DNA from 4 places in the Pseudomonas imrae genome. Region 4 is predicted to be linked to each of the others. Evidence: predicted binding sites of a transcription regulator. Region 4 holds the regulator's gene; each other region holds the start of a gene.
What was found. Region 4 encodes FliA, which starts transcription of late flagellar genes. Its sites were predicted from a motif close to CTAAAGTTTNNNNNNNNNNNGCCGNTAA; they were not measured.
Positions count from the first base shown of each region.

Region 1: a site for FliA is predicted at 4,029-4,056, ahead of OQ460_RS07735 (methyl-accepting chemotaxis protein). Genes of this name have one in related genera too.
Region 2: a site for FliA is predicted at 3,018-3,045, ahead of OQ460_RS05185 (flagellar protein MotY). Genes of this name have one in related genera too.
Region 3: a site for FliA is predicted at 4,005-4,032, ahead of flgM (flagellar biosynthesis anti-sigma factor FlgM). Genes of this name have one in related genera too.

Region 1 covers NZ_CP110853.2:1,677,971-1,685,651, forward strand. Annotated here, with positions in the region: partial or broken gene OQ460_RS07730 (acyltransferase family protein) at 1-1,200, opposite strand, end outside; gene OQ460_RS07735 (methyl-accepting chemotaxis protein) at 2,434-3,999, opposite strand; gene OQ460_RS07740 (glycosyltransferase family 4 protein) at 4,132-5,439, opposite strand; gene OQ460_RS07745 (glycosyltransferase family 4 protein) at 5,436-6,686, opposite strand; gene OQ460_RS07750 (hypothetical protein) at 6,699-7,681, opposite strand, start outside.
Region 2 covers NZ_CP110853.2:1,151,823-1,159,503, reverse strand. Annotated here, with positions in the region: gene OQ460_RS05195 (response regulator transcription factor) at 1-132, opposite strand, end outside; gene OQ460_RS05190 (argininosuccinate synthase) at 700-1,917, opposite strand; gene OQ460_RS05185 (flagellar protein MotY) at 2,046-2,954, opposite strand; gene pyrC (dihydroorotase) at 3,111-4,157, shown strand; gene rnt (ribonuclease T) at 4,154-4,822, shown strand; gene OQ460_RS05170 (hypothetical protein) at 4,892-5,029, opposite strand; gene OQ460_RS05165 (glycine zipper 2TM domain-containing protein) at 5,467-6,009, opposite strand; gene secF (protein translocase subunit SecF) at 6,132-7,046, opposite strand; gene secD (protein translocase subunit SecD) at 7,056-7,681, opposite strand, start outside.
Region 3 covers NZ_CP110853.2:1,472,633-1,480,313, reverse strand. Annotated here, with positions in the region: gene flgD (flagellar hook assembly protein FlgD) at 1-155, opposite strand, end outside; gene flgC (flagellar basal body rod protein FlgC) at 172-615, opposite strand; gene flgB (flagellar basal body rod protein FlgB) at 619-1,026, opposite strand; gene cheR (protein-glutamate O-methyltransferase CheR) at 1,277-2,104, opposite strand; gene OQ460_RS06785 (chemotaxis protein CheV) at 2,148-3,080, opposite strand; gene flgA (flagellar basal body P-ring formation chaperone FlgA) at 3,163-3,927, shown strand; gene flgM (flagellar biosynthesis anti-sigma factor FlgM) at 4,071-4,394, shown strand; gene flgN (flagellar export chaperone FlgN) at 4,443-4,916, shown strand; gene OQ460_RS06765 (flagellar brake protein) at 5,011-5,760, shown strand; gene OQ460_RS06760 (MFS transporter) at 5,818-7,206, opposite strand.
Region 4 covers NZ_CP110853.2:3,755,403-3,763,083, forward strand. Annotated here, with positions in the region: gene OQ460_RS16955 (protein-glutamate methylesterase/protein-glutamine glutaminase) at 1-225, opposite strand, end outside; gene OQ460_RS16960 (chemotaxis protein CheA) at 275-2,470, opposite strand; gene OQ460_RS16965 (protein phosphatase CheZ) at 2,481-3,269, opposite strand; gene OQ460_RS16970 (chemotaxis response regulator CheY) at 3,288-3,662, opposite strand; gene fliA (RNA polymerase sigma factor FliA) at 3,834-4,574, opposite strand; gene fleN (flagellar synthesis regulator FleN) at 4,571-5,404, opposite strand; gene flhF (flagellar biosynthesis protein FlhF) at 5,512-6,828, opposite strand; gene flhA (flagellar biosynthesis protein FlhA) at 6,840-7,681, opposite strand, start outside.

The sequences.
Region 1 (7,681 bases), 2.1 Mb from region 4:
TACAAGCGTGCTTGGCGAGTTACTGGTTTTGCACTTGTCGCTATCATTGAATTTTGGACTATCGCAGGACTTGTCAAGCCCCCTGTTAGGTACCCGATTCTCTACAAAGTCAATTTCCGGTTTTGAGGCAGAAATTAGCGCGAGGTGAAACACCAGAACAGCAGTTGCGGCACAAGCATATGCGGCAAATGTAGGCGCTGGGCGCTGGCCTGCGAAGCGTAGTGGGTTTTCCAGATATCTATGAATCACAATTGCTAAGGTTATAGAGAGCACTATAGCACCGGCCTTAACGGTAATGGGGATAGGCCCTATATATGAGCTGTTCATAAATACGATGATTGGCCAATGAACCAAGTACAGGGGATAGGAGATGTCGCCTAGCTTGGCTAGTGGCGTTAGTAGCGCAGAGTCGTTAAGTTTTTTGCCCGCGGCCAAGATGATAAAAAGTGTTGCTGCGCAAACTATGACCGCGTCTAGGCCTGGATGTGGAAAGCCGGTGTCGACGAATTGTATTGTAATCAATGCTAAAATTGCTGGGATAAGAGCAGCTTTTGAAATTGATTTGATTTTATTGTTGTGGGCTATTAGTGCTCCGACGGATCCTAAAAGCAATTCCCATGCTCGCGATGGCAATAGGTAAAAAGCGGCGCTTCGGTCAGTTCCCAAGAGGTAAATGCATATTGCCAAGCTTAGCACTATAAGCAGGCCAATCATCCATGGCCAGAAGCGTTGCGGGGTAATGATCAGGATGAAAGGAAGAACAAGATAAAACTGTTCTTCTACAGCGAGTGACCAGAGATGTAATAGAGGTTTGAAGTTTGCGGCTATGTCAAAATAACCCGTCTGGCCCCAGAGCACAAAGTTGATACTAAAGGTTAAAGCGCCGATGATTTGCGACTCGAGATCTTGAAGCTCAATAGAGTTAAGAAAAAAAATAGATCCGATGGAGGTTAGTATAATAACAGCAAATGCTGATGGGAGAAGTCTTCGAGCCCTTCTGAGGTAAAAATCAGCGAACGAAAAATTATCTTCTTTAATTTTTTTGCATATGATTCCAGTGATTAGGAATCCGGAAATGACAAAAAATATATCAACGCCCAGAAAGCCATTTTTCAGATATTGAAGACCTATATGGTCCAGCACTACCAGTGCAACAGCAAGCCCTCTAAGCGCTTGAATATCATGTCTTATGTATGTCATTTCGTGTTCACTAGAATAATGTGAATTGTTGTTGAGAGTGGACGGTCTTCAAATTTCTATACGTAAGACTTCCATTCCGTTGGCAGGGTGGGTAATGCATCTAAACCGCTCACCTAAAAACAGGTGCAAGCGTGCAGCCCTTTCCTAAAAAGCAGCGCTACTATACAGAAGTGAAGGCAAATTGGCATCGTGCAACGATCAGGCCTCAATTCTCCTAACCCGCAGCTCTCGCTGACTGAAACGCCAGCCAGCTCAGTACCACTCAGAATCCCAGTGCGGGCATTTTTACCTTCAGGCGGAGCTTCAAGCATGACACTTAATACAAACGGTACTGCTGCTGATCCTCAACACTTGGGCGATGGGCTTTCAATCAGTTCGGCTGACGTTCTGTATATGCCTAATGCTCCTGAAGAGATCGTCAGGACGGTGCAGCAAAGGCTTCGGGACTGCGTGTCGCTTAATGACTATGTGAAAACGCCAGTGGATGGCAGCGCACATCCAACCAACACCACATCGAGTCTGCCGTAGCTGCCGCGAAGCTCTTGGGGCTGATTTGTACTGGCCAGCAACACTTTCACCGTCGATAAGCACATCGAGCATTCCAGATTTGCACTCCGTACGTCATGTAGGGGCGGGCGCCATTAAGGCTGGTTCTGATGTGTTTCACCTGCAGCTTTCAAATACGGAAAGTAACAGACTTTACATGGCTCCGAATGGGACAGGCGATGGACTGAGTGCAGACCGCCCTCTTGGCGGATTCGGTGCTGTCATCGCCGCGCTCAGAAACTACGCTCCCCTGGTCGGGCGCTGGACTGTAGTTGGAGCTGCGGGCACCTACAATGAAATGGTTACATTGCCGAACTGGCTAGCTAACGGTGCAAACTACCTCTCGTTTGAGTTTCCCTCCACGGAAGGCTCCCGGGTGGAGCCTAGCGAGTATGCTGCGTTTCTTGACGGAGCAGGTCTGACAGCGACAAACGGATTTACTACTGGCCAAGGCAACCGCATTCACATCAGCAATCTATGTATGTGCAATTGGAAAGACGTTGCTCTTCCCAATACATGATTTTCACGCTTTTGCATCTGCGCTAGCGTAAATGTGGATTTTTCCGAGTCTTTCGAAGCTGGCGTGGCCGAGTGGATTCTATCGGCTCACGGCTTAGGCCAACCCCCGCATCGAGTGGTAGGTACACTCAAGCGTGGAGTTGGCCTGCTAGTGAGGCTTATCCGGCTTTACCGGTTAAACCGCTCCACCAACGAATATTGCGTATTCGCCGTATGCGTCAGCTCCTCGCTCAACTTTGCCGAGTTCAAGGCCTGTTCCGACGTCTGGTCCGCCAGCAGGGCGATGGTGCTGATGTTGCGGCTGATTTCTTCGGCCACAGAACTCTGCTCTTCGGTGGCAGCCGCGATCTGGGTGGTCATGTCGGTGATATGCGCCACGGCTTCGCTGATGCCCGCCAGCGCCTGATCCGCTTCCATAACCCGCGCCACGCCTTCTTCGGCCTGGCGGTGCCCGGCGTCCATGGTTTGTACGGCGGTGCCGGCGGTCTGTTGCAGTTTGGCGATCAGTGCGTGGATCTGCCCGGTGGATTCGCTGGTGCGCTGGGCCAACTGTCGTACTTCGTCGGCGACCACCGCAAAACCACGGCCCATCTCGCCAGCACGCGCTGCTTCGATAGCCGCATTCAGGGCCAGCAGGTTGGTCTGGTCGGCGATGCCTTTGATCACATCCACCACGCCACCGATTTCGTCACTGTCCTTGGCCAGTTGGGTCACCGTGGCGCCGGTTTCCCCGACGACCACCGACAAGCGCTGGATGGCTTCGCGGGTTTCCCCGGCGATATCGCGGCCTCGGCTGGTCAGGCGATTGGCTTCCTGGGTGGCATCGGCTGTGCGTTGCACGTGGCTGGCGACTTCCTGGGTCGTCGCGGCCATTTGGTTGATGGCGGTGGCAACTTGTTCGGTTTCTACCCGTTGGCGCTCCAGTCCGGTGGAGCTGTTGTGGGCCAGCGTATTGGATTGTGCAGCCTGCTGATTAAGATGCTCGGCGGTGTCCTGCAAGCGCGTCAGACATGTCTTAAGCCGTGCTTCCTGGCTGAGGATCGACATCTCCAGGCGTGCCTGTGCGCCACGGCTGTCGGTGTACATCTGCGCGATCAATGGGTCGGAAGTGGTTTGCTCGGCCAGGCGCAGCAATCTCTTCAGACCACGTTGCTGCCACGTCAGGCCCAACAGGCCCAGCGGTACGGAAAGTGCGGCGGCCAGGGCAAAACCCCAATGGGAATCGAGCCAGATGCCGATCAGGAAACTCAGTTGGCTGACCAGGATAAACGGCAGCCAGTCCTGCAGCACCGGCAGCCATCTGTCACTGCTTGGAATGGCCGACTTGCCCTTGTTGATACGCTGGTACAGCGCTTCGGCGCGGCGGATCTGCTCGGCAGTAGGTTTGACGCGCACCGACTCATAACCGACTACCTGAGCGCCCTCGAAGACCGGCGTCACATAGGCATTGACCCAATAGTGATCGCCAGTCTTGCAACGGTTTTTAACGATGCCCATCCATGGCAGGCCTTGTTTGAGCGTCGCCCACATATGTGCGAAAACCGCGGGAGGCACGTCCGGGTGACGAACCAGGTTGTGCGGGGCGCGTGACAGCTCCTCCCGGGAAAACCCGCTGATTTCGACAAACGCGTCGTTGCAGTAAGTAATCACACCTTTGGCATCGGTAGTGGAGATCAACCGTTGCTGAGCGGGGAAGGTACGTTCGCGCTGGGTAACGGGCTGGTTGTTACGCATATTGATTCAATCCGCAAGGCTTTGACAGGTTGTCGGCAGGCTGGGGGAATTGTTGAAAAGAAACTTTCCTGCGTGGGAAAACGCTGATCGTGGGTCGAGGAATACCTTGCTGATGCGAAAAGACGGTGTCGCTCAACCCAGGAAGGAAGCGGTCAGGACTTCGGCCATTACCGGGTAGCGGCAGGCTGCGCCAATCCAATCTATCTGGATGAAAAGCCAGCGTTTGAAGCGCAGGTACCAGGAGGTTTTTGCATTATCCAGTTCAGGCGTCCCCAGTACATCCAGCGCCATGCGCTGCTGGATCGAAACCCGGGAGTAATCCTGCACGAAGGAGGCCCTGCTGATGGAGGTCAGGTCCAGGCGCTTCAGCGCCTTGATTGCGCCTTCGATATCGCCAGGTTCAAACACCGTGGCATTGGCAATCTTGGACTTGGTGAACTGCTTTGCATAACCCGCCAGGCCCGCCAGGATGGGTTTGCCTGTAGCGGCATACTCAAACAATTTGGAAGGCAGCACCCGTTGAAACGACTTGAACGTATTAAGGTGTAAAAAAAGCACGTCTGCCTGCTCGTAATAATCCACCAGATTCGAGCGTTTGGTTGGCGCGATCATTTTGACGTTTGATACGTTTTTGCTTTCCAGTGCACGACGTAGCTTGCCGGCCGCGCCGCCGTCACCGATGACATAGAAATGGGCGATACCCTTCAACTGTTCTGCCATCGCCGGGATGATATGTTCCAGCCCTTGGCCTGCACCGATATTTCCCGCATACACGATTTTCAACTCGGTCGACGGCACATCGGATTTTTCGCGCTTACCCAGCGGTTCCAGGAAAAGGTCATCGACACCATTGGTGTGGGTGGAGAAGACCTTGTTCGGGTAACGCTCGTTGAAGTAACCCAGAAAGCCCGGTGAAATCAGGTTGACCTGAGTCGCCTGGCGAATAGTCAGGCGCTCCACCCAGGAGAAGAAATACGTCATGGCTCTGCCGACCATCCCTGGAAACAGCTCTGGCAAGGTCTCGACGAAGATATCGCGGATATCGAGATAAAGCGGCGTTTTGCTTTTGAATGAAATCGAAGCGCCGAGGGCGGCGGTCATCAGGCGCGAAGAGGAGGCCACCACCAAATCGTAATCTTTGCCTTTGGTGGCTTTGTGGGCTCCCAGCGCGTAGGCGGCGAACGCCTTGGCCTGGTCGACTACACCATTTTTATGAGTGGGTAGGTCGATCCGGTTGATCGAGAGCCGCGAGATCCCTTGAGAACTATCGGCCGGCGCATTGTAGGAGTGATACCGATTGGGTTGTGTGGTAATCAGATCAATATGCAATTGGCAGTTATTTTGCTCGAGCAATGCCCGCACCAGCGCCTCGGCCCTGAATGAACCCGCCGCCAGATCAGGCGGGTAGTAGAAGCTCAGGAGCAGAATGCGCACTGTCATTGGCCGGCTTCAGCGCAATAAGGTTGGTCCTTGAGGACGCAGCCATACAGGCTGACCAGTTGTGCTTCCTGTTGCTCCCAGTTCAGTTGCTTCGCGGCGTTTGCAGCATTTGCTGCCAGTGTCTGGCGCAGCATCGGGTCATTGACTAAACGATTCAGTGCGTCGATCAGTTGTTGATCGTCGCTTTCACGCACCAGCAAACCGATGTCATGGGCCCTGACGATACGGCGGATCTCCGGCAGGTCGGTCGCGACGACGGGCAGGCCGGCAATCAAGTATTCGAATAATTTATTGGAGTCGGTAGTGAAGTGGTTCAGGCACGTATTTTCGATAGGTTGCACACCGATATCGGCAGATGCGGTGTAGCTGGGCAGGTCTGCCAAGGATACCGTCGGGATGAAATGTACTCGCTCGGTCAGCTCAAGTTCCTGGCTCAGCGCGGTCAATGGCGCGGTCAGCCTGCCGCCGCCAATGAACACAAAGTAGGCGTTCTTCACCGAGGCCGCGATACGTACCAGTCGCTCCAGGCCGCGCCCCTGCTGCAAACCGCCCTGGTAGATCACGATGGGCCAGGGTTGCTGCAACTGCAGTTCCTCGCGGATCCGCTGGCTGGCCGGGCTGACAGTCAGGCGCGGTCGGTTCTGCAACACCATCGGGCGAGGAATGCCATAGGCACGCGCAAAGAACTTCGCCCGTGCATCCGTGGTGGTAATGGTGCCCTGAACCCGCGGCATCAATGCAGCTTCGACCCGCGCGACCAATCCACGAAAGCTGTTATAGCCTTCGCGGCTGGTGCTGATTTCATGAGCGTCATACACCACCCGAGCCCCGCTGAGCTTGGCTGCCAGCCAGGCCGTTGGCAGTGTATTGACGTCATGGGCATGGACCACCGCCGCCCGATGCCAGGCGATCCGCGTCAGCAACCCGGCATGTGTCCATAAGCGTGCAATTATCCGCAACACTTGCTTGGCCGGGCTCAAGCGGCCAATGGCGCCACTGGCAGCAGGCGGGGTAGCCGCACCCACCTCAGCGCCAGTCCTGGTCTTGCGCAACTTCCACAACGGACTGCGCGCCACGCGTACCACCTTGATACCGCCTTGCAGTGTCTCCTTCTCCTGAGTCACGCCGGGTGTATGCAGGGCAAACACGGTGACGGCGTAACCGGCAGATTGAAGCGTCTGGGCTTCTTTTAATACACGGGCGTCGTTGCGGAACTCATTCCAGACGATCATTGCTATGCGGGTCACAGCGTATTATCTCTATTCAACGATATAAGTCTCTATGGCTTCAAGTTTCTCAAGCATCTCAGGCAATAGCGAAATGGCCTCAACATATCTGGCGCGTTGGCACAGGCTTTCGAAAGCATAAGTGAGTGTGCACAGTGTCACTGCATCTACTGGAACATCAGCAAGACTTGGACGCTTAAGTAGCGCTTGGCGAAATGCTTGTTCCAATTTGGCACGTTCGCCTATTGGCCAGTTGGCACCAACTGGCTCCATTTTCCAGCCTGCCCAGTGACTTAGGCAGGTATCGCCAGTGTCGGATATGAGTAGAGTATCCGGTGTTGTATTCAGTGATATGATCTGGCGTGGAAGTTGGGAGAGAACTTGTTTGAGTATGTCGTACTTCTCGGAGAAAAGCGTCAACGTGATCGATTGCTGGGGCGTGGCAACGATGGAAAGACTAGTTAGTAACTCATCGGAGAGACGTTGTTCAAGAAATAAATGGGAGCGGCTGAAACGTTTCTTTAGGGCCTCCGATGGTTCGATTGCGAGCAATGCGCTATTGATTGAAGTTGTTCCGGTTCCGAATTCCTTAGGCATTGCTTTTCGATAGTTTTCAAGTTGAAAAACGTGGCATGTAAGGTTCTCTACTTTTGTTTCTCCGAGAAAAATTGGAGCGGGAATGCCATAGACGCAAGTTAGCAATGTGCGCTCTTGTTCGGCTAGTGAAAAACTATTGCTATCAAAAAGTTTGAATAGATAATTTTTTTCGCACGGGTCATCATCTGATTCGAATCGTGCTTCGAAGGAGTATATATTGCTTCGGCCAATCTGATGCCATGAAGTGTTGCGCAGATTTGATTTTTTTGGAGTGATGCAGTTCATCGCCTCTTGGATCCAAATGCACCTCTGTTCTTCATCCAGAAGTCTTTTCGTCTGGATGGTGTGGTTAGTGGTGTTGGTTACAAGTTGCTGGCCATGAAAAAATAATGCATTTATCTGCCTATATTGCGAGCGAA
Region 2 (7,681 bases), 2.6 Mb from region 4:
CTCTCGAGCAAGTTGCAATGCATCGACACCGTTATCGGTCTCGGCAACAACCTCGTATCCATGACGCTCCATTAGCATACGTACAGCAAGGCGAATGACGGGATGATCATCCACGATCAGCACTTTATTCATGGGCAAGTCCAATTTCGCTGTTCGAATTATTTAGAGTCAGCACAATAGCCTAGTCGTTTCCCTCTTGGCATAGCACTCCCCCCCAAGTAACAGCAAGCAGAGACCCAACCCACAGAGCTACAGGAATTAACCTACAAAAAAACGCCTGGAAGGACGTGTGATATTCCATTCGGCCTTTCAGAACTTTCCGCAACCAAACATATCTTGAGTAAAAAAACATATCCAAGAGCGGATAATATAAACATACCCCACAAAGGCATCAACAAATGCCTCTTGCAGGCTTTGAATCTGCCGGTATCGGTTTGCAAAAATGCTCTTCAAAAAAGTTCCCCGGGAAAAACCACGCCTTACAGCGATTGCCGCCCAGAACAGAAAACTTATTACCTACAGAAAAAACAGAAATCTCTTACGTGTCGTAACTTCCATAAGTTTATACAGTCGTTGCCCAGCTCAAAAAAACCGAGAGCTTCGAATCCATATTAAACAAATATAAACAAACCACCCTCCTACGAAATAAAAAAAATGGCTCCTCTATTGAGGAGCCATTTCTGAAATTACTCAACCATTTCAGAACAACTTGCGACCTTTGTTGGCCGCAATGCGCATGCGCAACGCGTTGAGCTTGATGAAGCCGGCAGCATCCGCTTGATTGTAAGCACCGCCATCTTCTTCAAAGGTGGCAATGTTGGCGTCGAACAGAGAGTCATCGGACTTACGGCCGGTAACGATCACATTACCCTTGTACAGTTTCAGGCGAACCACACCATTCACATTGACCTGGGAAGCATCGATCATCTGTTGCAACATAAGACGCTCAGGGCTCCACCAGTAGCCGGTGTATATCAGGCTAGCGTACTTGGGCATCAGTTCGTCTTTGAGGTGAGCGACTTCACGATCCAGAGTAATGGACTCGATGGCGCGGTGGGCGCGAAGCATGATTGTCCCGCCCGGGGTCTCGTAGCAGCCACGGGACTTCATGCCCACGTAACGGTTCTCGACGATATCCAGACGGCCGATACCGTGCTCGCCACCGATACGGTTCAGGGTCGCCAGTACGGTGGCCGGGGTCATTTCGACGCCGTCCAGCGCGACGATGTCGCCGTTGCGGTAGGTCAACTCCAGATATTGCGGCTTGTCGGGAGCGTTCTCCGGAGAGACGGTCCACTTCCACATGTCTTCTTCGTGCTCGGTCCAGGTGTCTTCCAGCACGCCGCCTTCATAAGAGATGTGCAGCAGGTTGGCATCCATCGAGTACGGGGACTTCTTCTTGCCATGACGCTCGATAGGGATCGCATGCTTTTCAGCGTAATCCATCAGCTTTTCACGGGACAGCAGGTCCCATTCACGCCAAGGCGCAATCACTTTCACGCCTGGCTTCAAGGCATAGGCGCCCAGTTCGAAACGGACTTGGTCGTTGCCCTTGCCGGTAGCGCCATGGGAAATGGCATCAGCGCCGGTTTCGTTGGCGATTTCGATCAGGCGCTTGGCGATCAGAGGACGTGCGATGGAGGTACCCAGCAGGTACTCGCCTTCGTAGACAGTGTTGGCGCGAAACATCGGGAAAACGAAATCGCGGACGAACTCTTCGCGCAGGTCGTCAATGTAGATCTCTTTCACGCCCATGGCTTGCGCCTTGGCACGTGCAGGTTCGACCTCTTCGCCCTGACCCAGGTCAGCGGTGAAGGTCACCACTTCACAGTTATAAGTATCCTGCAGCCACTTGAGGATCACCGAAGTGTCCAGGCCGCCGGAATACGCGAGAACGACCTTGTTTACGTCGGCCATGCCATCACTCCACGGGTTTTACGGAAAGGCGTCGATTCTACCGATCAAAACCGTGAAATTACAGGGGCGCGACAGCAAATGAAGATAAAGCGACAGATTATGTCGGGCGGGCGACGAATGACCGCCCCTCAGGACGTGGCGGTCGCGTTGGCCGGGGCAGTCACCGGTGGCGCGGCTTTTTCAGGGGCAGGCACTCGATCCAGGTGAATATTGACGCGCCGGTTCTTGGCCCGGTTAGCCATGCTGGTATTGGGCACCAGAGGATAACGCTCGCCATGAAAGCGCAGGACAATCTGCGTCTCCGGAATACCGTGGGCCTTCAGAAAGTCCATCACCGCCAGGCCCCGACGCCGCGACAGGTCGCGATTGGTCAGGCGATTACCGGTGTTGTCCGAGTGACCGTCAAGCTCGATATGGTTCACAGTGGGGTCGGCTTTGATGAACTCCAGCATCACCATCAGCCTGGCTTTGGCGGCCGGGTCCAGATCGATGCCGCCGCCTGGGAAACCGACCTGACTCTGCTTGATTTGCTCGAAGTTCATCGGCAGCAGTTTTGCCGTACACAGTTGATAGTCGTTATAGGCCTTGCTGAACTTCACGGGCAACAGGCGGATCTCGGCATAACCACCGTCCCGCGAATAGTGGCGCACCGTTGGGCTACGGCCATCCAACAGGCCATTGAACAAGCGCCCGGCCTGGGCCTGGGAGCTGTTGAACAACACATCGCCGCTGCCCGCGCGCACCGCACCAAGATTGATATCGCCCCGCCCCGGCTGCCAGGGCGCCGCCGCCGCCAGTAATGTCGCAGAGCCAACGCCCAGCGAGCCACTGTAGGCTTTCAGGCGAAATGTCGCCTGCTCACCGGCCCGGCGCACAAACTCACCAGAACCAAAGTCGGCAATGGGCTGGCTCAAGCGGCATTCGAATTTATCGCCTTCCACCTTCCACTCGATATTCTCCAGGCGCGTCTGGAAAGTCAGGGCCATGGCTGGCAGGCTGGCGAATACGCCGAGCAGGGCTAGATAATGCTGGCGCACGGGCGGCTCCACTGGTTTCTACAACACATCAAGGCGTCATATATCGTTAAGACATACCCAAGGATATCGGTTGCATCCCGCAAAACTTGATAGCGAGTGCCTGCAAGTGTCTTTTCCGGTAGCATTCCCACCAGATTGACCCGCCTGGAATCCCCAATGTCCGACCGCCTGACCCTGCTGCGTCCCGACGACTGGCATATTCATCTTCGCGATGGTGCTGCGTTACCCCAAACCGTAGCCGATGTAGCGCGCACGTTTGGCCGCGCCATCATCATGCCCAACCTGGTACCGCCGGTGCGAAATGCCGCCGAAGCCGACGCCTACCGCCAGCGCATTCTCGCTGCACGGCCGGCCGGTAGCCGCTTCGAGCCATTGATGGTGCTGTACCTCACCGACCGCACCCAACCCCAAGAAATCCGCGAGGCCCATGCCAGCGGTTTTGTCCACGCCGCCAAGCTCTACCCGGCCGGCGCGACCACCAACTCCGACTCCGGCGTGACCAGTATCGACAAGATCCTGCCAGCCATCGAAGCCATGGCCGAAGTCGGCATGCCACTGTTGATCCACGGTGAAGTCACCCGCGGCGATGTCGATGTATTCGACCGCGAAAAAATCTTCATCGACGAGCACATGCGCCGTGTGGTCGAACTGTTCCCGACATTGAAAGTGGTGTTTGAACACATCACCACGTCTGAGGCCGTGCAGTTCGTCACCGAAGCATCGGCCAACGTCGGCGCGACCATCACCGCCCATCACTTGCTGTACAACCGCAACCATATGCTGGTGGGCGGGATTCGACCGCACTTCTACTGCCTGCCGATCCTCAAGCGCAATACTCACCAGGTTGCCTTGCTGGATGCCGCTACCAGCGGCAACCCGAAGTTCTTCCTCGGTACCGACTCAGCGCCCCATGCCCAGCATGCCAAGGAAGCCGCTTGTGGTTGTGCCGGTTGCTACACCGCTTATGCAGCGATCGAGCTGTATGCCGAAGCGTTCGAGCAACGTAACGCCCTGGACAAGCTTGAAGGGTTCGCCAGCCTCAATGGCCCGCGCTTCTACGGCCTGCCGGCGAATACCGACCGTATTACCCTGGTCCGTGAAGACTGGACTGCCCCTACCAGCCTGCCATTTGGCGAGCTGACCGTTATCCCGCTGCGCGCCGGTGAAACACTGCGCTGGCGCCTGCTGGAGGAACACGCGTGAGTGAAGACCATTTCGACGACGAACACGAAGGTCATGGCGGCTCCCGCCATCCGATGGCTGAGCGCTTTCGTGGCTACCTGCCAGTGGTCATTGACGTAGAAACCGGCGGTTTCAACTGCGCCACCGATGCTTTGCTGGAAATCGCTGCCACAACCATCGGCATGGATGAACAGGGCTTCGTGTATCCGGAACACACCCATTTCTTCCGCGTCGAGCCCTTTGAAGGCGCCAACATCGAAGCGGCAGCCCTTGAGTTCACCGGGATCAAACTCGACCACCCACTGCGCATGGCTGTCAGTGAGGAAGTGGCACTGACCGACATCTTCCGTGGCGTGCGCAAAGCCTTGAAAGCCAACGGCTGCAAACGCGCAATCCTGGTAGGCCACAACAGTAGCTTCGACCTGGGCTTCCTGAACGCTGCTGTGGCGCGACTGGACATGAAACGCAACCCGTTTCATCCCTTCTCCAGCTTCGACACGGCAACCCTGGCCGGCTTGGCATACGGCCAGACCGTACTGGCGAAAGCCTGCCAGGCTGCCGGTATCGATTTCGACGGTCGCGAAGCCCACTCGGCGCGCTATGACACCGAAAAGACCGCCGATCTGTTCTGTGGCATCGTCAACCGCTGGAAACAGATGGGTGGCTGGGAAGACTTCAACGACTGAGGTTGAATCACGCCCATAAAAAACCGGCCCTCTCGGGCTAATGCCAGTCAGTTAAGCTGACTGGCATTTTTATTTCTGCTCGAATACTTCCGTGATTTGAGGCGGATGGCGCGAGGATATGAACCACTGTACTGGACGCCACCAATGGGCGTTGCCCCGGCAGCGACTGACCACATCCCATGCCGACATACGCCGAAAGAACGCCATGGAGATCACGCACCAGAGCATCATTTCCAGCGGCAAAAGCCGCTTGCGCAGGTCGCCACACCGGCCTGCTCAAGGGATTGCTCGACCAAAGATGGCTCGAGCAAGGAATCCAGTCCCTCGACTGAGTTGGGGGTGGAGACAATGTTGTGGGTCAGCTCCGGTGCTCAAGCGAGACGCATAAAAAAATCCGGTGCCAATACCGGCATCGGATTTTGATTTCTTGCGACCAAAGGTCAAGCAAGAGAACTTAACTGATCGGCACTACCCTTTGGGATGCTTTTTTATGCCTGGGATTTGCTCGCACGGCGACTCCACCAACAACACAAATCAAATGTGGGAACGGGCTTGCTCACGATAGCGGTGTATCAGCCAACATTTTCGTCAACTGACCCAGCGCTATCGCGAGCAAGCCCGCTCCCACAATTTCAGCCCTTGGATTATTGCTCGTTCTGACCGAGGATCAAGCGACCTTCCTTATCCACTGGAATCTGGCCGCCCGGATCACGATCCATGCGCACCGACCCTTCCTTGCCATCGAGGTTGTAACGCACGTCATAGCCAACAACCTTGTCGCTGATGTCATTGACGGTATTACAGCGAGTCTGAGTGGTGGTGTAGGTATCACGGTTCTGCATACCTTCCTGAACCTTGTTACCGGCATAACCCCCACCTACTGCGCCAGCTACGGTGGCAATCTTCTTGCCCGTACCGCCACCAATCTGGTTTCCCAGCAAGCCACCCGCCAAGGCGCCAACCACGGTACCGGCGATTTGATGTTGATCCTGCACCGGCCGCTGCCGGGTCACGGTGACGTCCTTGCAGACCTCACGCGGGGTTTTGATCTGGGTCTTGACCGGCTGCACTGCCAGTACTTGCGCATACTCAGGGCCGCTTTTTACCAGGCTGTAGGTGGCAACAGCACCCCCGGCAGTCACACCGACAGCACCCAATACCGCACCAACCAGTAACGACTTGTTCACATGAACCTCCTGACCATCACAAACGGACTGAAACGTCCGTGCTATACCTAGCCTTGGAGCAGAAAAAAAGGCGCGAGTTCAATACTCGCGCCTTCTTTGTAACAGCAGATCAACAAACGCCATCAAGGACGATCGTCAATCTCCTTGTCTGTAACGACCGGAGGAATCAAGTCTTCGCTACTGAGATCCAACCAGATCAACACCACGTTTGCGATGTAGATCGACGAGTAAGTACCCGCCAGCACACCGATAAACAGCGCCAGAGAGAAGCCCCACAGGTTGTCGCCACCGAAAATCATCAGCGCGCCGATCGCCAGCAAAGTCGAGACTGACGTCGCCATGGTCCGCAGCAGGGTCTGGGTCGTGGAGATGTTGATGTTCTCGATCAACGTCGCCTTACGCAGGATCCGGAAGTTCTCGCGAACCCGGTCGAACACCACAATGGTGTCGTTGAGGGAGTAACCAATGATTGCCAGTACCGCCGCCAATACAGTGAGGTCGAAGGTAATCTGGAAATACGCCAGGATACCTACGGTCACGATCACGTCGTGGATCAGCGAGACGATAGCGCCCACCCCGAACTTCCACTGAAAGCGGAAAGCCAGGTAGAGCATGATGCCGCCCAGCGCCATCAGCATGCCGAGGCCGCCCTGGTCGCGCAGCTCTTCACCCACCTGCGGGCCCACGAACTCGACGCGCTTGACCGACGCCGGATTGTCGCCACCCACCTTCTGCAAGGCTTCAGCAACCTGGTGCCCCAGTTGTGGATCTTCGCCCGGCATGCGCACCAGCAGGTCGGTAGTCGCACCAAAGCTTTGCACCACAGCTTCGTTGTAGCCCGCCTTGACCAGCTCGTTGCGCACCTGGCCAACGTCAGCCGGCTTCTCGTAGGTCAGCTCGATGAGCGTACCGCCGGTAAAGTCCAGACCGTAGTTCAAACCCTTATGGAACCAGCTGAACAACGCCAGAACGGTAAGGAGCACAGTGACGCCGAACGCAATGTTGCGAACGCCCATGAAGTTGATTGTACGTAACATGGCAGCCCCTTAAATCCACAACTTCTTGAAGTCACGCCCGCCAAAGATCAGGTTGACCATTGAACGGGTCACCATGATGGCCGTGAACATCGAGGTAAAGATACCCAGGGACATGGTCACCGCAAAGCCTTTGACCGGGCCGGTGCCCATGGCAAAGAGAATCCCACCGACCAGCAACGTGGTCAGGTTGGAGTCGAGAATCGCGGTAAATGCCCGGCCGAAGCCTTCGTTGATTGCCCGTTGCACGCTCATGCCCGCCGCGATCTCTTCACGGATCCGCGAGAAGATCAGCACGTTGGCGTCCACTGCCATACCCATGGTGAGTACGATACCGGCGATACCTGGCAGGGTCAGCGTAGCCCCCAGCAGCGACATCAGCGCCAGCAGCAGCACCATGTTCACACCCAGCGCCACCGTGGCGATCACGCCGAAGAAGCGGTAGATCGCGATGATGAACAGCGACACGAACAGCATGCCCCACAGGGAAGCATCGACACCCTTGGTGATGTTGTCTGCACCCAGGCTCGGGCCGATCGTGCGCTCTTCGACGAAGTACATCGGCGCCGCCAGGCCACCGGCTCGCAGCAGCAGCGCCAGCTCGGACGATTCACCCTGGCCATTGAGGCCAGTGATAC
Region 3 (7,681 bases), 2.3 Mb from region 4:
AGTTGCAGGAACGCATCCTTGCCCAGGGACTGGTCGCCGGATGCCTCTTTGGTGGCACCCGCCAGGCTGTCCTGGTTGGCTGCGGCATCCTTGACCTTGGAGTTGAACAGGTCCTGGATCGTCGAGTTATTCGACACATCGTTAGTAACGGACATTCTTTGGCGCCCCTTATCACTGACCCAGGGTCAGGACCTTCTGCATCATGGCTTTGGCGGTGTTCATCATTTCCGCGTTGGTCTGGAACGAACGACTGGCGGAAATCATGTCAGCCATTTCCTCGACCACATTGACGTTGGGGTAATACACATAGCCCTTTTCGTTGGCCGCTGGATGATTGGGTTCGTAACGCGCCTCAAGGTTGCTCTGGTCTTCAACCACCCCCAATACCTGGACACCCTGGCCCGCTGCATCCTGGCTCTGGAACAGCGAGTCGCTGCCACCGCTCTGGCCACCCTGGAACATGGTGGCAAACACCGGATGACGAGCACGGTAGGTCTGGTCAATGCTCGAGGACACCGTCTCTGCGTTGGCGATGTTGCTGGCAACGGTGTTCAGGCGTGTGGTCTGGGCGCTCATGCCACTACCGGCAATATTGAAAACACTGGATAGCGACATGACTTACTCTCCGCGCAGGGCCGACATCAGCCCTTTGAATTTGCTGTTAAGCAGGGTGAAGCTGGCCTGGAAGCTCACCGAGTTCTCGGCGTAGTTCGATTGCTCCAACTGGGCATCGACGGTGTTCTGGTCGATCGATGGCTGCATCGGCGTGCGATACATCAGCGACTCATCACCGTTGCCCATGCCCAGGGCTTCGATATGACGGTTGTTGGTCATATTCAAGGCAAAGGTGCCATTGCTGGTCTTGTCACTCTGTGCTGCGAGCACGGCAGCGAAGTCCAGATCCCGCGCCTTATAGTTCGGGGTGTCGGCGTTGGCGATGTTATTGGCCAGGACTTCGGCACGTTGAGCGCGAAAGCCCAAGGCTTGTTCGTGGATACCGAGCGCTTTATCGAAGCTGATGCTCATGGCGGAAACCTTTAGGCTGACCTGCTGTTCGTAACGAGGTTTTAGCAAGCACCATGCCAGCTTTACCAAGCCCAATAAATCAAGGGGTTACGAACAGGTTGCCGGCCGTCCTGCCGGAAAAGCGGCAAGCGGTTTCCGCGAAGTGTCAGTAAAGCGGCAATGTGGGTGAGGTATTTGCCGCCGAAACAAATGTGCGGGCTTGTGTGGGAGCGGGCTTGCTCGCTCCCACATTTTGATCTGTTTTATCTTGTTACTTGGCCTGGTAGATGATCCCCGGGCTGCACTGCACCATCTGGTAATGGTCGGGCAATCCATTCAACGCCTCGGACGCCCCCAGGAACAGATAGCCCCCACGCTTGAGGGTGCTGTGGATGCGCAACAGGATGTCTTTCTTCACTTCAGCCGAGAAGTAGATCAACACGTTGCGGCAGAACACGATATCGAATTTGCCCAGGCTGGCGTAACTGTCCAGCAGGTTGAACGAACGAAACTCCACCCGACTCTTGATCGGTGCCTTGATCGCCCATCGCCCGGCACCCTTGGGGTCGAAGTAACGCTGCAGGCGCTCAGGGGACAAACCACGTCCCAGGGCCAGGCTGTCGTACTCGCCGGTCTTGCAGTTGGTGAGCATGGTGCCGGACAAGTCAGTCGCCACAATCTGCACGCCAGCCTTCAACTGCCCCAGATTGGTCCGCTCGAACTCATCGATGGCCATTGACAGCGAATAGGGTTCTTGCCCCGAAGAACACGCCGCCGACCAGATTCGCAGACGTTGGCCCGGACTCGCCTTGATCGCCTCGGGCAGTACCTTGTTCTTGAGCACTTCAAAGGGATATGTGTCGCGAAACCACAGGGTTTCATTGGTGGTCATGGCATCGACCACCATTTCCTTGAGCCCGCTGCGCGGCTGTCCCTGGATCCGCTGGACCAACTCGCCCAGGGACTTGATCCCCTGCTGCTCCATCAGCTTGTTGAGGCGGCTGGATACCAGGTACTGCTTGTTTTCACCGAGCAATATGCCACAGGCTTTTTCCAGGAAGACCCGGAACTGTTCGAAATCCAAATTACCCGTAGACAATGATACCGCCTCTTAAATCGTGTGACCGCCAGGGGAAAAGCCCTTAGCCGTGATCTGCTGCCTTGATCCGGTCAACCACCCGGGATGCCAGGTCATCGGGACGAAACTTGGCCAAAAAGTCATCGGCACCGACCTTCTTGACCATCGCCTGATTGAATACACCGGACAATGAAGTATGCAGGATGATATGCAATTTTTGCATACGTGGATCGTTGCGTATCTCGGCCGTGAGGGTGTAACCGTCCATTTCCGGCATCTCAATGTCGGAAATCATCATCAAGAATTCTTCTTCCGGCTTCTTGCCTTCATCCACCAGCTTGCGCAAGTAATCCAAGGCCTGGCGACCGTCATTCAGTGCCACCACTTCGACGCCAACCGTCTGCAGACACCGGGACACCTGCTTACGCGCCACCGAGGAGTCATCGACCGTCAGTACACGCAGCGAGATGGCTTTGTGCGCCGTCTCTGCATCCACCACACCGACCGAAATGGCTTCCGAGGTCGGTGCAACTTCGGCGAGGATTTTCTCCACGTCGATGATTTCCACCAGTTGGTTATCCACCCGTGTCACCGCCGTCAGGTAGTGATCGCGTCCCGTGCCCTTGGGCGGTGGATGGATCTCTTCCCAATTCATATTGACGATGCGTTCCACCGAGCGCACCAGGAAGCCCTGGGTCTTGGTGTTGTATTCGGTAATGATCACGAACGGGTTTTGGCGATCCTGCAAGCCCGCCGAGCCTGTTGCCATGGCCAGGTCAAGAATCGGAATCGTCGAGCCACGGATATTGGCCACGCCACACACTACAGGGCTGGACTTGGGCAACAGGGTGAGCTTGGGGCACTGGAGCACCTCCCGCACCTTGAACACATTGATGCCATAAAGCTGCTTGCCATCGAGTCGAAACAGCAACAACTCCAGGCGATTCTGCCCCACCAGCTGTGTGCGCTGGTTCACTGAATCCATTACACCCGCCATGCCCAGACTCCTACGCTACAAAAACTTACGGGTACGACGTGTACCCAACACTAAACGGCACGAGCTTTGCTTTTTATTGGCCATGGACATCAAAACGACAGTTTCCCGACGCCTTCGCTCGCCACGCTATCGCAGATTGCTCTGCACCTGGACGGCGTTGTTCGTCATGTGCGCGGGCCAACAGGCTCGTGCTGACAACGTCACCCTGCCTGATCTGCTTATCGGCGTCACCCAGGGCTTTCTTGAGTTCACGGTAGAAGATTATCTCGCTACCACGCAGACGCCGGGGCGTTACGAGATCCAGGTCAATCAATTGGACCCTCGCCTGCGCATGCCGATGTGTGACCAGGAGTTGACTGCCACCCTGGAAAGCCCCGCCCAGCCGGTCGGTCGTGTGACCGTGCGCGTGCGCTGTGACGGGGCCTCGCCCTGGACTGTGTTTGTACCCGCCCAGGTCCGACTGTTTCGTGAGGTGGTCACCGTCGCTCGCCCGCTTAAACGTACGGCAATCATCGGTTTTGACGACGTTGCCCTGCGCGAACGAGATATCAGCCAGATCAGCCAGGGCTATCTGACGTCCCTGGATCAGGCCGTCGGGCAAAAACTGACCCGACCAGTGGTCACCGACCAGGTTGTCACCCTGATCCACCTGGAACAGGCGCAAGTTATCCGCAAGGGCGATCAAGTGGTGATTTCCGCCAACAGCGGCGGCCTGAGCGTCAAGATGCCGGGCGAAGCACTGGCTAACGGCGGGATCAGCGAGCAGATCCGGGTCAAAAATCTCAACTCCAAGCGCGTGATCAAGGCCAGGGTAACGGCACCCGGGCAAGTAGAGGTTGCGCTATAGATCACTGGCGCAGGACGCCGGCTTTTCCTACACTGTGCCCACGCGTTCATTGCGCATAGGTTTATTGTCAATCAAGCCTAAAGTTTGCCCGGGTATGGCCGAAAACATGGCAAGCGTCCAAATACCCAGAGGTTTTTTTCAACATGGTCATTGATTTCAGTCGTTTGAATAACGCCCCGGCGTTGCCCGGCAATACGCGTACCAGCGGTGCCAAGGACAACGTTGAAGCCAAGTCCCAACCTTCGCCTGCCCCGGCCGAAAAAACCGTCGCCAGCCAAAGCGGGGAATCGGTCCACCTGAGCAATGAGGCTCAACAACTTCAGAAGGTCACTGACTCGCTGCGCGATCAGCCCGTGGTCAATCAAGCCCGCGTGGCCGAGTTGAAGCAGGCGATTGCCGATGGCAGCTATAAAGTCGACAGCAACCGCGTAGCCAGCAAACTGCTTAACTTCGAAGCCGAGCGCTAGGCAAAGGCCTGCGCCAGGCTTTTGGACGCTTAAAACCCAAGGCCAGCCATGCACGACCACGACGAACATTTACTGCAACTGATCATTGAAGACATCGCTCCCGCACAACACTTGCTCGAGCTGCTTCAAGAAGAATCCCTGGCCTTGCATGGCCGGGATATGCGGCGGCTGGAAGACATCCTGGCACGCAAGCAATCGCTGATCGTCCTGCTTGAACAGCACGGCAAGAAACGCAGCCAGATTCTTCTCGACCTTGGACTTACCGCCGATCACAGCGGTCTGGTACAACTGGCGGGCCATTCGTCAGTCGGCGGCCAGTTGCGCGCCCAAAGCGAAGCACTCAATCAGCTGTTGCTCAGCTGTCAGGAAGCCAACGCGCTGAACGGGCAGTCGATCCAGGTTCAACAAGCCACCACTGCCAACCAGTTGCGCATCCTCCACGGCGGCGAGCCCGCGGCACTGTATAACGCCCAGGGCTCCACCTCGCGACTGGTCAAGCCCAGCACTCTCAGCCAAGCCTGACGTCGGTTTACCGCGCGCCCTATCTAGGCGCGCAACATACTGGCAAAATGCCAATTCTTGCCTGTAGTCGTATTTGCCTGGAGATGGAACAGCCGTGTTCAACACTCTTAACGCGGAAGATGTTCCGCAGTCGCCCAAGGTCCTTACCACACCTCTGGAAATTGCTGGCATCCTGCGGCTGCTACAGGAGAGCCACGACCCGCTGATCATTACCTTCCATGAACGCAATCAGCGGTTCCAGAGTTATCTGGTGGACATCGACCGCGACCGCAAAATACTGAGCCTGGACGAAATGATCCCGCGAGACGGTGAACGCTATCTGGAAAATGGCGAGGCGTTTCGCATCGAGGGCTTTCATGAAGGTGTGCGGGTAGCCTGGGAAAGCAGCGGCAACCTGACCATCAGTGAGACAGGCGAACACCGTACTTACCAGGGCAACCTGCCCGACGAGGTGCTCTACCATCAGCGGCGCAACGCTTTTCGCGCAGCGTTGAAGCTGTCGCAACTGGTCGATGTCGAGCTGGGCGGAGAGAAACTCAAGGCGCCCATCCACGGTAAATTGCTGGATATTTCCGCTACCGGCTGCAAGTTACGCTTTGCGGGCGACATCTCCCCGCGCCTGCAACTGGGTCAGGTCTATGATCGCTTCAGCGCCGCCCTACCCTTCGGCAGCATGAGCACGTCGGTGGAGCTGCGCCACCTACACTTCGAAGAAAACATTGATACCACCTTTGCCGGGGTACGTTTTCACAATATGAGCGGGCTGGTGCAGCGCCAGGTAGAACGTTTCGTCTATCAACTGCAACGCGAAGCGCGTCGGTTCGATAAGGACGACGATTTTTAACGCTGGGTGGCAGCAAAAAAAACGGGCGGTTCCTTCAGGAACCGCCCGTTTTTGGTTTCAGGGACGTGCCCTGCTCAAATCATGCGGGTGCTCGTCCGGGTCCAGGGGCTCGGAGGGCTCCTCCTGGGTGGGCGGTTGTTCCACTCTGTCCTCGGGGTCGACTTCGGAATCAGACTCCGTCGCAGTGGTTTGCATCTGATCCTGCACCACCTGCTCGTCCACCCGTGGATCAAGAGCGGCCACCAGCGGCGAACTGGACATACTGTCGGGCATTGCCACGTGATGCAGCGGAGCGTCGTCCACTTGATGCAGGTTGGTGACAGCCTTGGGCCGGATGCGCCAGACCAGTATCAACCCGCACAAGCTGAAGAAGGCATAGAGCATCTGGCTGCCAAACAGCTTCATGACCACACCCGCCAACAGCGGCCCGACACTCGCGCCGACACCGTAAGTCACCAGCAACATGGCCGTCAGTGACACACGGCGATCACTCTCGACGTGGTCGTTGGAAAACGCAACCGCCAGCGGATACAGGCAGAACTGCACCAGCGAGCACAAAAAGCCGACAACAAACAGTACTTCCAGAGGCACCTTGGCCATGAGTGCCAACGGTAACGCCGCTATCGCCAACCCCAAGGCGAAGCAGCGAATCAGAAGCGCACGGTCATATCGATCCGAAAGCCAACCCAATGGCCACTGCACCACCAATCCGGCGAAAATGCAGCTACCCATGAACAGACCGACCTGTTCGGTACTCAGCCCCTGCTGTGACGCATACAGCGGCGCCAGGCCGTAGAACGAACCGACGATCAGACCGGCACCCAGCACTGTACTGAGAGACTGCGGCACCCGCTTGATAAAAAAGCGCGGCTCCATCGGCGCAGGGTGCAGGGGCGCCGGGTGAATGCGCCGAGTCATGGCCACCGGCACCAGGCACAGGGCAAAACACAACGCGACCAGCATCAGCAGCTCAAGCCCCAGTTGAGGGTGCATGACCAGGATCAACTGACCCAATACCAGGCCCAGGTAGGACGCGATCATATAACCGCTGAATACCAGACCGCGCTGGTTGGCGTCTGCCTGCTCATTGAGCCAGCTTTCGATCACCATGTACTGACACATCATGCCCAGACCGACAACGATCCGCAGCACAATCCAGGCCGGCAGCCAGTCCACCAGCCCATGTCCCAGTACAGCCGCGCCGACAATCCCGGCACAGGTGGCATAGGCACGGATATGACCAACCCGGGCAATCAGCCGATGCCCGATCTTGCCACCCAGCACCAGGCCAAAATAGTTGGCCGCCATTAATGCACCGACCCACAAACTGTCGACATTATCAGCCGCCAGGCGCAAGGCCAGGTAAGTGCTGAGGAGGCCAGAGCCAATCAGCATCATCAAGGAGGCAAAATAAAGGGCCCGAAAAGATTTCCAGATTTTGCGCATCGGCGTTCCGAGCGGCTCCTTGCGGTGGGTGTCAGGCTATCTACACGATAGCCTGATTACGAAAAGCGTCATTAAACCCAGGCATCAGAGCACATCGATACCTGGGCATGTTTAATCCGACAAGTAGCTCAACTCCGGGATCTTCGAAGCTTGCAGCCTTCGATGAACACAGTGCGCAACAGTTCCCTTGCCAATCAGCTTTATCAGACGCTCACAAGCAGGAGACAAGGTACAGGCCATTGACAATATATCCCGCCAATCAGGCCTGCGGCACTGACTTAAAGGTGCAGGCAGCATCTGCATCGACAAAAAACCGCCACAGGCTCTGAAAGGGCTTGGGTAAGCGTTTCACCGACGCTTGAACGCTCACACCAAAAACATGCAAAACGACCTTATTTCCAGATTCAGTCCGATCAGGGGATCGCTTCATTCTGTTCGCCCCGGCAACCCTCCCCGCCGACTGCCTTCGCCAGAC
Region 4 (7,681 bases):
CGGGCAGCGTTGCATGATGTGCCGAACGGCGGTGATGCCATCCATCATCGGCATCTCGTAGTCCATGGTAATCACGTCCGGCTTCAACGCCAGGGCCTGATCGATCGCCTCTTTGCCGTTGGTAGCCGTACCGACCACCTGGATATTGGCATCGGCTGAAAGAATTTCCGAGACGCGGCGGCGGAAGAAACCCGAATCGTCCACCACCAGAACCTTGACTACCATAACCACTCCGTTAGGCCGGGCAAGGGACTGTCGCCCTGCCCCACCAGAATCAAATACGCCGTGCGGCGTAACGCTTGAGCATGCTCGGCACATCGAGAATCAGCGCGATCCGGCCATCGCCGGTAATGGTCGCGCCCGACATGCCTGGCGTGCCCTGCAGCATCTTGCCCAAAGGCTTGATCACCACTTCTTCCTGGCCCACCAGTTGATCGACCACGAAGCCGATACGCTGGGTACCCACGGAAAGGATCACCACATGGCCTTCAAGCTGCTCTTCATGCTTGGCCGAAGCCACCAGCCAGCGCTTGAGGTAGAACAGTGGCAACGCCTTGTCGCGCACAATCACCACTTCCTGGCCGTCCACCACATTGGTACGCGACAGGTCGAGGTGGAAAATCTCGTTGACGTTGACCAGTGGGAAGGCAAACGCCTGGTTGCCCAGCATCACCATCAGGGTCGGCATGATCGCCAGGGTCAACGGCACCTTGATGACGATCTTCGAACCCTGGCCCTTGGTCGAATAAATATTGATCGAGCCATTGAGCTGGCTGATCTTGGTTTTCACCACGTCCATGCCAACGCCACGGCCCGAAACATCGGAAATCTCGGTCTTGGTCGAGAAGCCCGGCGCAAAGATCAGGTTGTAGCATTCGGTGTCGCTAAGGCGCTCGGCGGCGTCCTTGTCCATCACGCCACGCTTGACCGCTATACCGCGCAGAATATTGGGGTCCATACCTTTGCCGTCATCGGTGATGGACAGCAGGATATGGTCGCCTTCCTGCTCGGCCGCCAGGATCACCTTGCCACCACGGCTCTTGCCTGCGGCTTCGCGTTCTTGCGGGGTTTCCACGCCGTGGTCGACAGCGTTGCGCACCAAGTGGACCAACGGATCGGCCAGGGCCTCGACAAGGTTCTTGTCGAGATCGGTTTCTTCGCCTACCAGTTCCAGATTGATTTCTTTCTTCAACTGCCGGGCGAGGTCGCGAACCAGGCGCGGGAAGCGGCCGAAGACCTTCTTGATCGGCTGCATTCGCGTTTTCATCACGGCGGTTTGCAGGTCGGCGGTCACCACGTCGAGGTTCGACACCGCCTTTTGCATGGCTTCATCGCCGCTGTTAAGACCCAGGCGCACCAGACGATTACGCACCAGCACCAGCTCACCGACCATATTCATGATGTCGTCCAGCCGCGCGGTATCAACGCGCACGGTGGTTTCGGCTTCGCTGGCGGGAGCTTTGTCCGTTACCGGAGCCGGAGTGCGTGCAGGAGCAGGCGCCGGCCGGGCGGGTGCCGCAGCCTTGGCGGCAACCGGTGGCGGCGTGGCGACAGCGGCCGAGGTGGCCGTGACCGGGGGCACTTCGGAAAACTTGCCCTTGCCGTGCAACTCGTCCAGCAACGACTCGAATTCGTGGTCGGTGATCAGGCCGTCAGCAGCCGATGCCACGGCGGGCGTCGGCGCAGCAGGTGCAACAACAGCGGCAGCGACCGCCGGCAAAGCGTCGACGGCAAACGAGCCTTTGCCATGCAACTGATCCAGCAACGCTTCGAATTCGTCGTCGGTGATGTCAGTGCTGACGGGGGCAGCAGGTTCGACTGGCGCAGGCGCAGCAGTCACGGCTTCAGGAGCAAACTGGCCTTTACCGTGCAGTTGGTCGAGCAACGACTCGAACTCGGCGTCGGTAATGTCTTCGGTCGTGGGCACCATCGCCGGCGCGGCCGCCTTGGGCGCTTGGGCCTCGGCCTTGACTGCGTTGAGGGAGTTCAGCAGTTGCTCGAACTCGCTGTCAGTGACATCCGCCTCAGGTTCGGCGACCGGCTCGGGCGCTGTTTCGACCACCGCGGTTGCGCTGACATCGGCAGGCTCCGCCAGACGCGCCAGGGCAGCCAACAGTTCCGGGGTCGCGGCGGTGACGGGTGCGCGTTCACGCACCTCGGTGAACATGCCGTTGACCGCGTCCAGCGCTTCCAGGATCACGTCCATCAATTCAGAGTCGACGTGCCGTTCACCCTTGCGCAGGATGTCGAACACGTTCTCGGCAATGTGACAGCACTCCACCAACTCATGCAGCTGGAGGAAGCCGGCGCCCCCTTTTACAGTGTGAAAACCGCGAAAAATTGCATTGAGCAGGTTCGCATCATCTGGCCGGCTTTCCAGCTCGACCAGTTGTTCGGACAGTTGCTCTAGAATTTCGCCGGCCTCTACAAGGAAATCCTGAAGGATTTCTTCATCGGCGCCGAAGCTCATGGTGTGCTCCTTAGAAGCCTAAACTGGATAACAAGTCATCTACGTCATCCTGACCTGACATAACGTCTTCACGTTTATCGGCATGAATCTGCGGACCTTCACCCTTGGCGAGATGTTTTTGTGGATCTTTTTCCGAGAGGATCGCTGCGCGGTCATGTTCGATGCCGGCAAAACGATCGACCTGGCCGGCCATCAGCACCAACTTGAGCAGGTTGCTCTCCACTTCGGTGACCAACTGGGTCACCCGCTTGATCACCTGGCCGGTGAGGTCCTGGTAATCCTGGGCAAGTAGAATATCGTTGAGGTTGCTGGAAACCGTGCGGTTTTCCTGCTCGCTGCGCGACAGAAAACCGTCGACCCGGCGAGCCAGTTCACGAAACTCCTCGGCCCCCACTTCCCGGCGCATGAAGCGGCCCCAGTCCGCGCTCAGCAGCTTGGCCTCGGCGGCCATGCCGTTGACCAAAGGCGTGGCGTTTTCCACCAGGTCCATGGTGCGGTTGGCCGCAGCTTCAGTCAGCCGGACCACATAGGACAGGCGCTCGGTGGCGTCGGTGATCTGCGAGATTTCTTCGGCCTGGGGCATGCGCGGGTCGATCTGGAAATTGACGATCGCACTGTGCAACTCACGCGTGAGCTTGCCCACTTCCTGGTACAGGCCGCGGTCGCGGGTCTGATTGAGCTCATGGATCAACTGCACCGCGTCGCCGAACTGGCCTTTTTCCAGGCTGTCGACCAACTGGTGAGCGTGTTTTTTCAGGGTCGATTCAAAATCGCCCTGCGAGATTTCTTTATGCTCCATAGCTCCCCCGTGGCGGCATCAACCGTTGATGCGTTCAAAGATCTTCTCGATCTTCTCTTTCAAGGCCACTGCAGTGAATGGCTTGACCACGTAACCGTTGACCCCGGCCTGGGCGGCTTCGATGATCTGTTCACGCTTGGCTTCGGCGGTCACCATCAACACCGGCAGGCTGCGCAGCTTTTCATCAGCGCGCACATGGCGCAGCAAATCGATGCCGGTCATGCCCGGCATGTTCCAGTCGGTTACCAGAAAGTCGATGCTGCCGCTGTTGAGGATCGGAATCGCCGTCGTACCGTCATCCGCCTCGACCGTGTTAGTGAACCCAAGGTCACGCAACAGGTTTTTTATGATCCGCCGCATCGTTGAGAAGTCATCAACGATGAGGATTTTCATGTTCTTGTCCAATTCGACCTCCAAGCAGTCTTAAACGCGTCCAGCACCTGGGCGCGCCATTTCATTCAACAGGTATTCCACAAAAAGGACTGCAGGGGGTCGCACCACAGGCCAACCCCGTCCAGGCCTAGCGCCCGGACGGTGTCGTTCACAGTGTCCCCACACTGCCTGTCAGCGCGCGCGCCATTCTCCCAAACGCCCGCGCAAACGGGCCGCGCATTGGCTGTGCAACTGGCTGACCCGCGACTCGCTGACACCCAGGACCTCACCGATTTCCTTGAGGTTCAGCTCTTCGTCGTAGTACAGCGCCAACACCAGCCGCTCACGCTCTGGCAGATTGGCAATCGCGTCCGCCAACGCACTCTGGAAACGTTCGTCCTCCAGATCGCGCGACGGTTCGAGATGGGCACTCGCGCCGTCCTCGTGCAACCCTTCGTGTTCGCCGTCCTGCAACAGGTCGTCGAAACTGAACAAGCGGCTGCCCAAGGTATCGTTCAAAATCCCGTAGTAATCATCGAGACTCAATTGGAGTTCGGCCGCAACTTCATGATCTTTAGCGTCGCGACCGGTTTTTGCTTCAATTGAGCGAATGGCATCACTGACCATCCGGGTATTGCGGTGTACCGAACGCGGCGCCCAATCACCTTTACGCACTTCATCGAGCATCGCCCCGCGGATACGAATTCCCGCGTACGTCTCGAAACTCGCGCCTTTGCTCGCGTCGTACTTGGTCGACACTTCGAGCAGGCCGATCATGCCCGCCTGGATCAGGTCTTCGACCTGGACGCTGGCGGGCAAGCGCGCCAGCAAGTGATAGGCAATGCGCTTGACCAGAGGCGCATAGCGCTCGATCAACTCGCCTTGACTGTCACGTGCCGACTTCTTGTAAAGGTTGTAGCCGCTGGCTGTCATAGCACCGGTCCTGCACTCGTCTGATGCACCAATCGCTCGACGAAAAATTCCAGATGCCCACGGGGATTGGCGGGCAGCGGCCAGGTATCGACCTTCTGGGCAATGGCCTTGAACGCCAACGCGCATTTGGAACGAGGGAACGCTTCGTAGACCGCACGCTGCTTTTGCACAGCCTTGCGTACACACTCGTCGTAGGGCACTGCACCGACATATTGTAAGGCGACATCGAGGAAGCGATCAGTGACCTTGGTCAACTTGGCGAACAGGTTGCGCCCTTCCTGCGGGCTCTGGGCCATGTTCGCCAACACCCGGAAACGATTCATGCCGTAGTCGCGGTTAAGCAATTTGATCAGCGCATAGGCGTCGGTGATCGAGGTAGGCTCGTCGCACACCACCAGCAATACTTCCTGGGCTGCGCGCACGAAGCTGACTACCGATTCACCGATCCCAGCGGCGGTGTCGATCACCAGCACGTCGAGGTTGTCGCCGATATCACTGAAGGCCTGGATCAGGCCTGCGTGCTGCGCCGGACTCAGATGGACCATGCTCTGGGTACCCGACGCCGCCGGAACGATGCGAATCCCGCCCGGCCCCTGCAACAGCACGTCGCGCAGCTCACAGCGGCCCTCAATGACATCAGCCAGAGTATGTTTGGGCGTCAGTCCCAGCAGAACGTCAACGTTCGCCAGTCCCAGGTCGGCATCCATCAGCATGACACGTCGGCCAAGCTCTGCCAGGGCCAGGGACAAATTCACTGACACGTTAGTTTTCCCGACGCCACCTTTGCCGCCGGTCACCGCGATCACCTGTACGGGATGCATGCTGCCCATGTGCTTTCTTTCACCTTGTCTTGCTTAGACGCAGGCTACATAGGGTGGTCGCGCGCAAAGCTTGCTGACCATCAATGTAGGTACACTTCACTGTATTCATTTAGCCCTCAGCCGACCCGTCGGGCCGGGCTGTGGTAGAGGTCTGCGAACATGTCGGCCATCGCTTCCTCACTGGGTTCTTCCTGCATTTGCACGCTGACGGCCCGGCTGACCAGCTGATGTCGGCGCGGCAGATGCAAATCATCCGGGATCCGCGGCCCGTCGGTCAGGTAGGCAACCGGCAATTCATGACTGATGGCCAGGCTCAACACTTCGCCCAGGCTTGCCGTCTCATCGAGTTTTGTCAGAATACAACCCGCCAGCCCACAACGCTTGTAGCTATGGTAGGCAGCGCTCAGAACCTGTTTCTGGCTGGTAGTTGCAAGTACCAGGTAATTTCTTGATTTGATCCCGCGCCCGGCCAGGCTTTCCAACTGCATGCGCAAGGCCGGATCGCTGGCCTGCAGGCCAGCCGTGTCGATCAGTACCACGCGCTTGCGCAGCAGCGGATCGAGGGCGTTGGCCAGCGACTGGCCTGGATCGACATGGGTCACGGGCACATTGAGGATACGCCCCAGGGTCTTGAGTTGCTCCTGGGCGCCAATCCGGTAGCTGTCCATACTCACCAGCGCGATGTTGTTCGCGCCGTACTTGAGCACATAACGCGCCGCCAGCTTGGCCAGGGTGGTGGTCTTGCCCATGCCGGCAGGGCCGACCATGGCAATGACCCCGCCCTCTTCCAGGGGCTCGATCTGCGGGGTGGCGATCATGCGTGCCAGGTGCGCCAGGAGCATGCGCCAGGCTTGGCGAGGTTCTTCGATTGTGGCGGTCAGCTCCAGCAGGTCGCGGGACAACGGGCCGGACAGGCCGATGCGTTGCAGGCGACGCCAGAGATTGGCCTGTTGCGGCTTGCTGCCCTGCAACTGATTCCAGGCCAGGGAACCCAGCTGGACTTCCAGCAGTTCGCGCAGGCCGTTGAGCTCAAAGCGCATCGAGTCGAAGACCCGTTGGTCGACCGCGGCTGCCGGTGCTGGCGCCGCAGGACGCGGCGGTTCGACAAAAGTCGGCTCTACCAGCGGCTCGGCGGCGGTCAACGGCAAACCGGCGAACAGCTGGCGATTGGTGCTCGAGTCGCTGTCGCCACGCATGCTCAATTCAGCCTGGGCCGAGACAATCCGCGACGCCGTCTTGCGTAGCTCGTCTTCCAGTTCCATGTTCGGCACGCGCGGCGCCAGCGCCGAAGGTGTGTAATCCAGGGCAGCCGTCAGCTCGACACCGCCGGCAATACGCCGGTTACCGATAATCGCAGCATCGGCGCCCAGCTCATCACGAACCAGCTTCATGGCCTGACGCATATCGGCGGCGAAAAAACGCTTCACTTGCATAACCCACTACCTCAGCCGTTGGGCCCTACTGTCGCGACGATAGTCACTTGCTTATTGTCAGGGATTTCCTGATAAGCCAAAACGTGCAAATTCGGTACTGCCAGGCGCCCGAACCGCGACAACATCGCCCGGACCGGGCCTGCCACCAGCAAGATCACTGGTTGGCCCTGCATTTCCTGGCGCTGTGCGGCGTCAATCAACGAACGCTGCAGCTTTTCTGCCATGCTCGGCTCCAGCAGGACCCCCTCTTCCTGGCCCTGCCCTGCCTTCTGGATACTGTTGAGCAATATTTGTTCCAACCTGGGCTCCAGGGTGATCACAGGCAGCTCGGAGTCAAGCCCTACAATGCTTTGGACGATGGCGCGAGACAACCCGACGCGCACCGCAGCCACCAGAGCGGCAGTATCTTGACTCTTGGCGGCGTTATTGGCGATAGCCTCGGCAATGCTTCGAATGTCTCTTACCGGTACCTGCTCGGCCAACAGCGCTTGCAGGACTTTGAGCAACTGCGACAGCGACAGCACGCCCGGCACCAACTCTTCGGCCAGTTTTGGCGAGGCCTTGGCCAGCAATTGCATGAGTTGCTGGACTTCTTCGTGGCCAATCAGCTCGTGTGAGTGCTTGTAAAGAATCTGGTTGAGGTGTGTCGCGACCACGGTGCTGGCGTCCACCACGGTGTAACCCAGGGACTGCGCCTGACTGCGCTGGCTGACTTCGATCCATACCGCGTCCAGGCCAAAAGCCGGATCTTTGGCGGTAATGCCGCTGAGGTTGCCGAACACTTGGCCGGGGTTGATCGCCAGTTCGCGGTCCGGGTAGATCTCGGCTTCGGCCAGGGTCACGCCCATCAAGG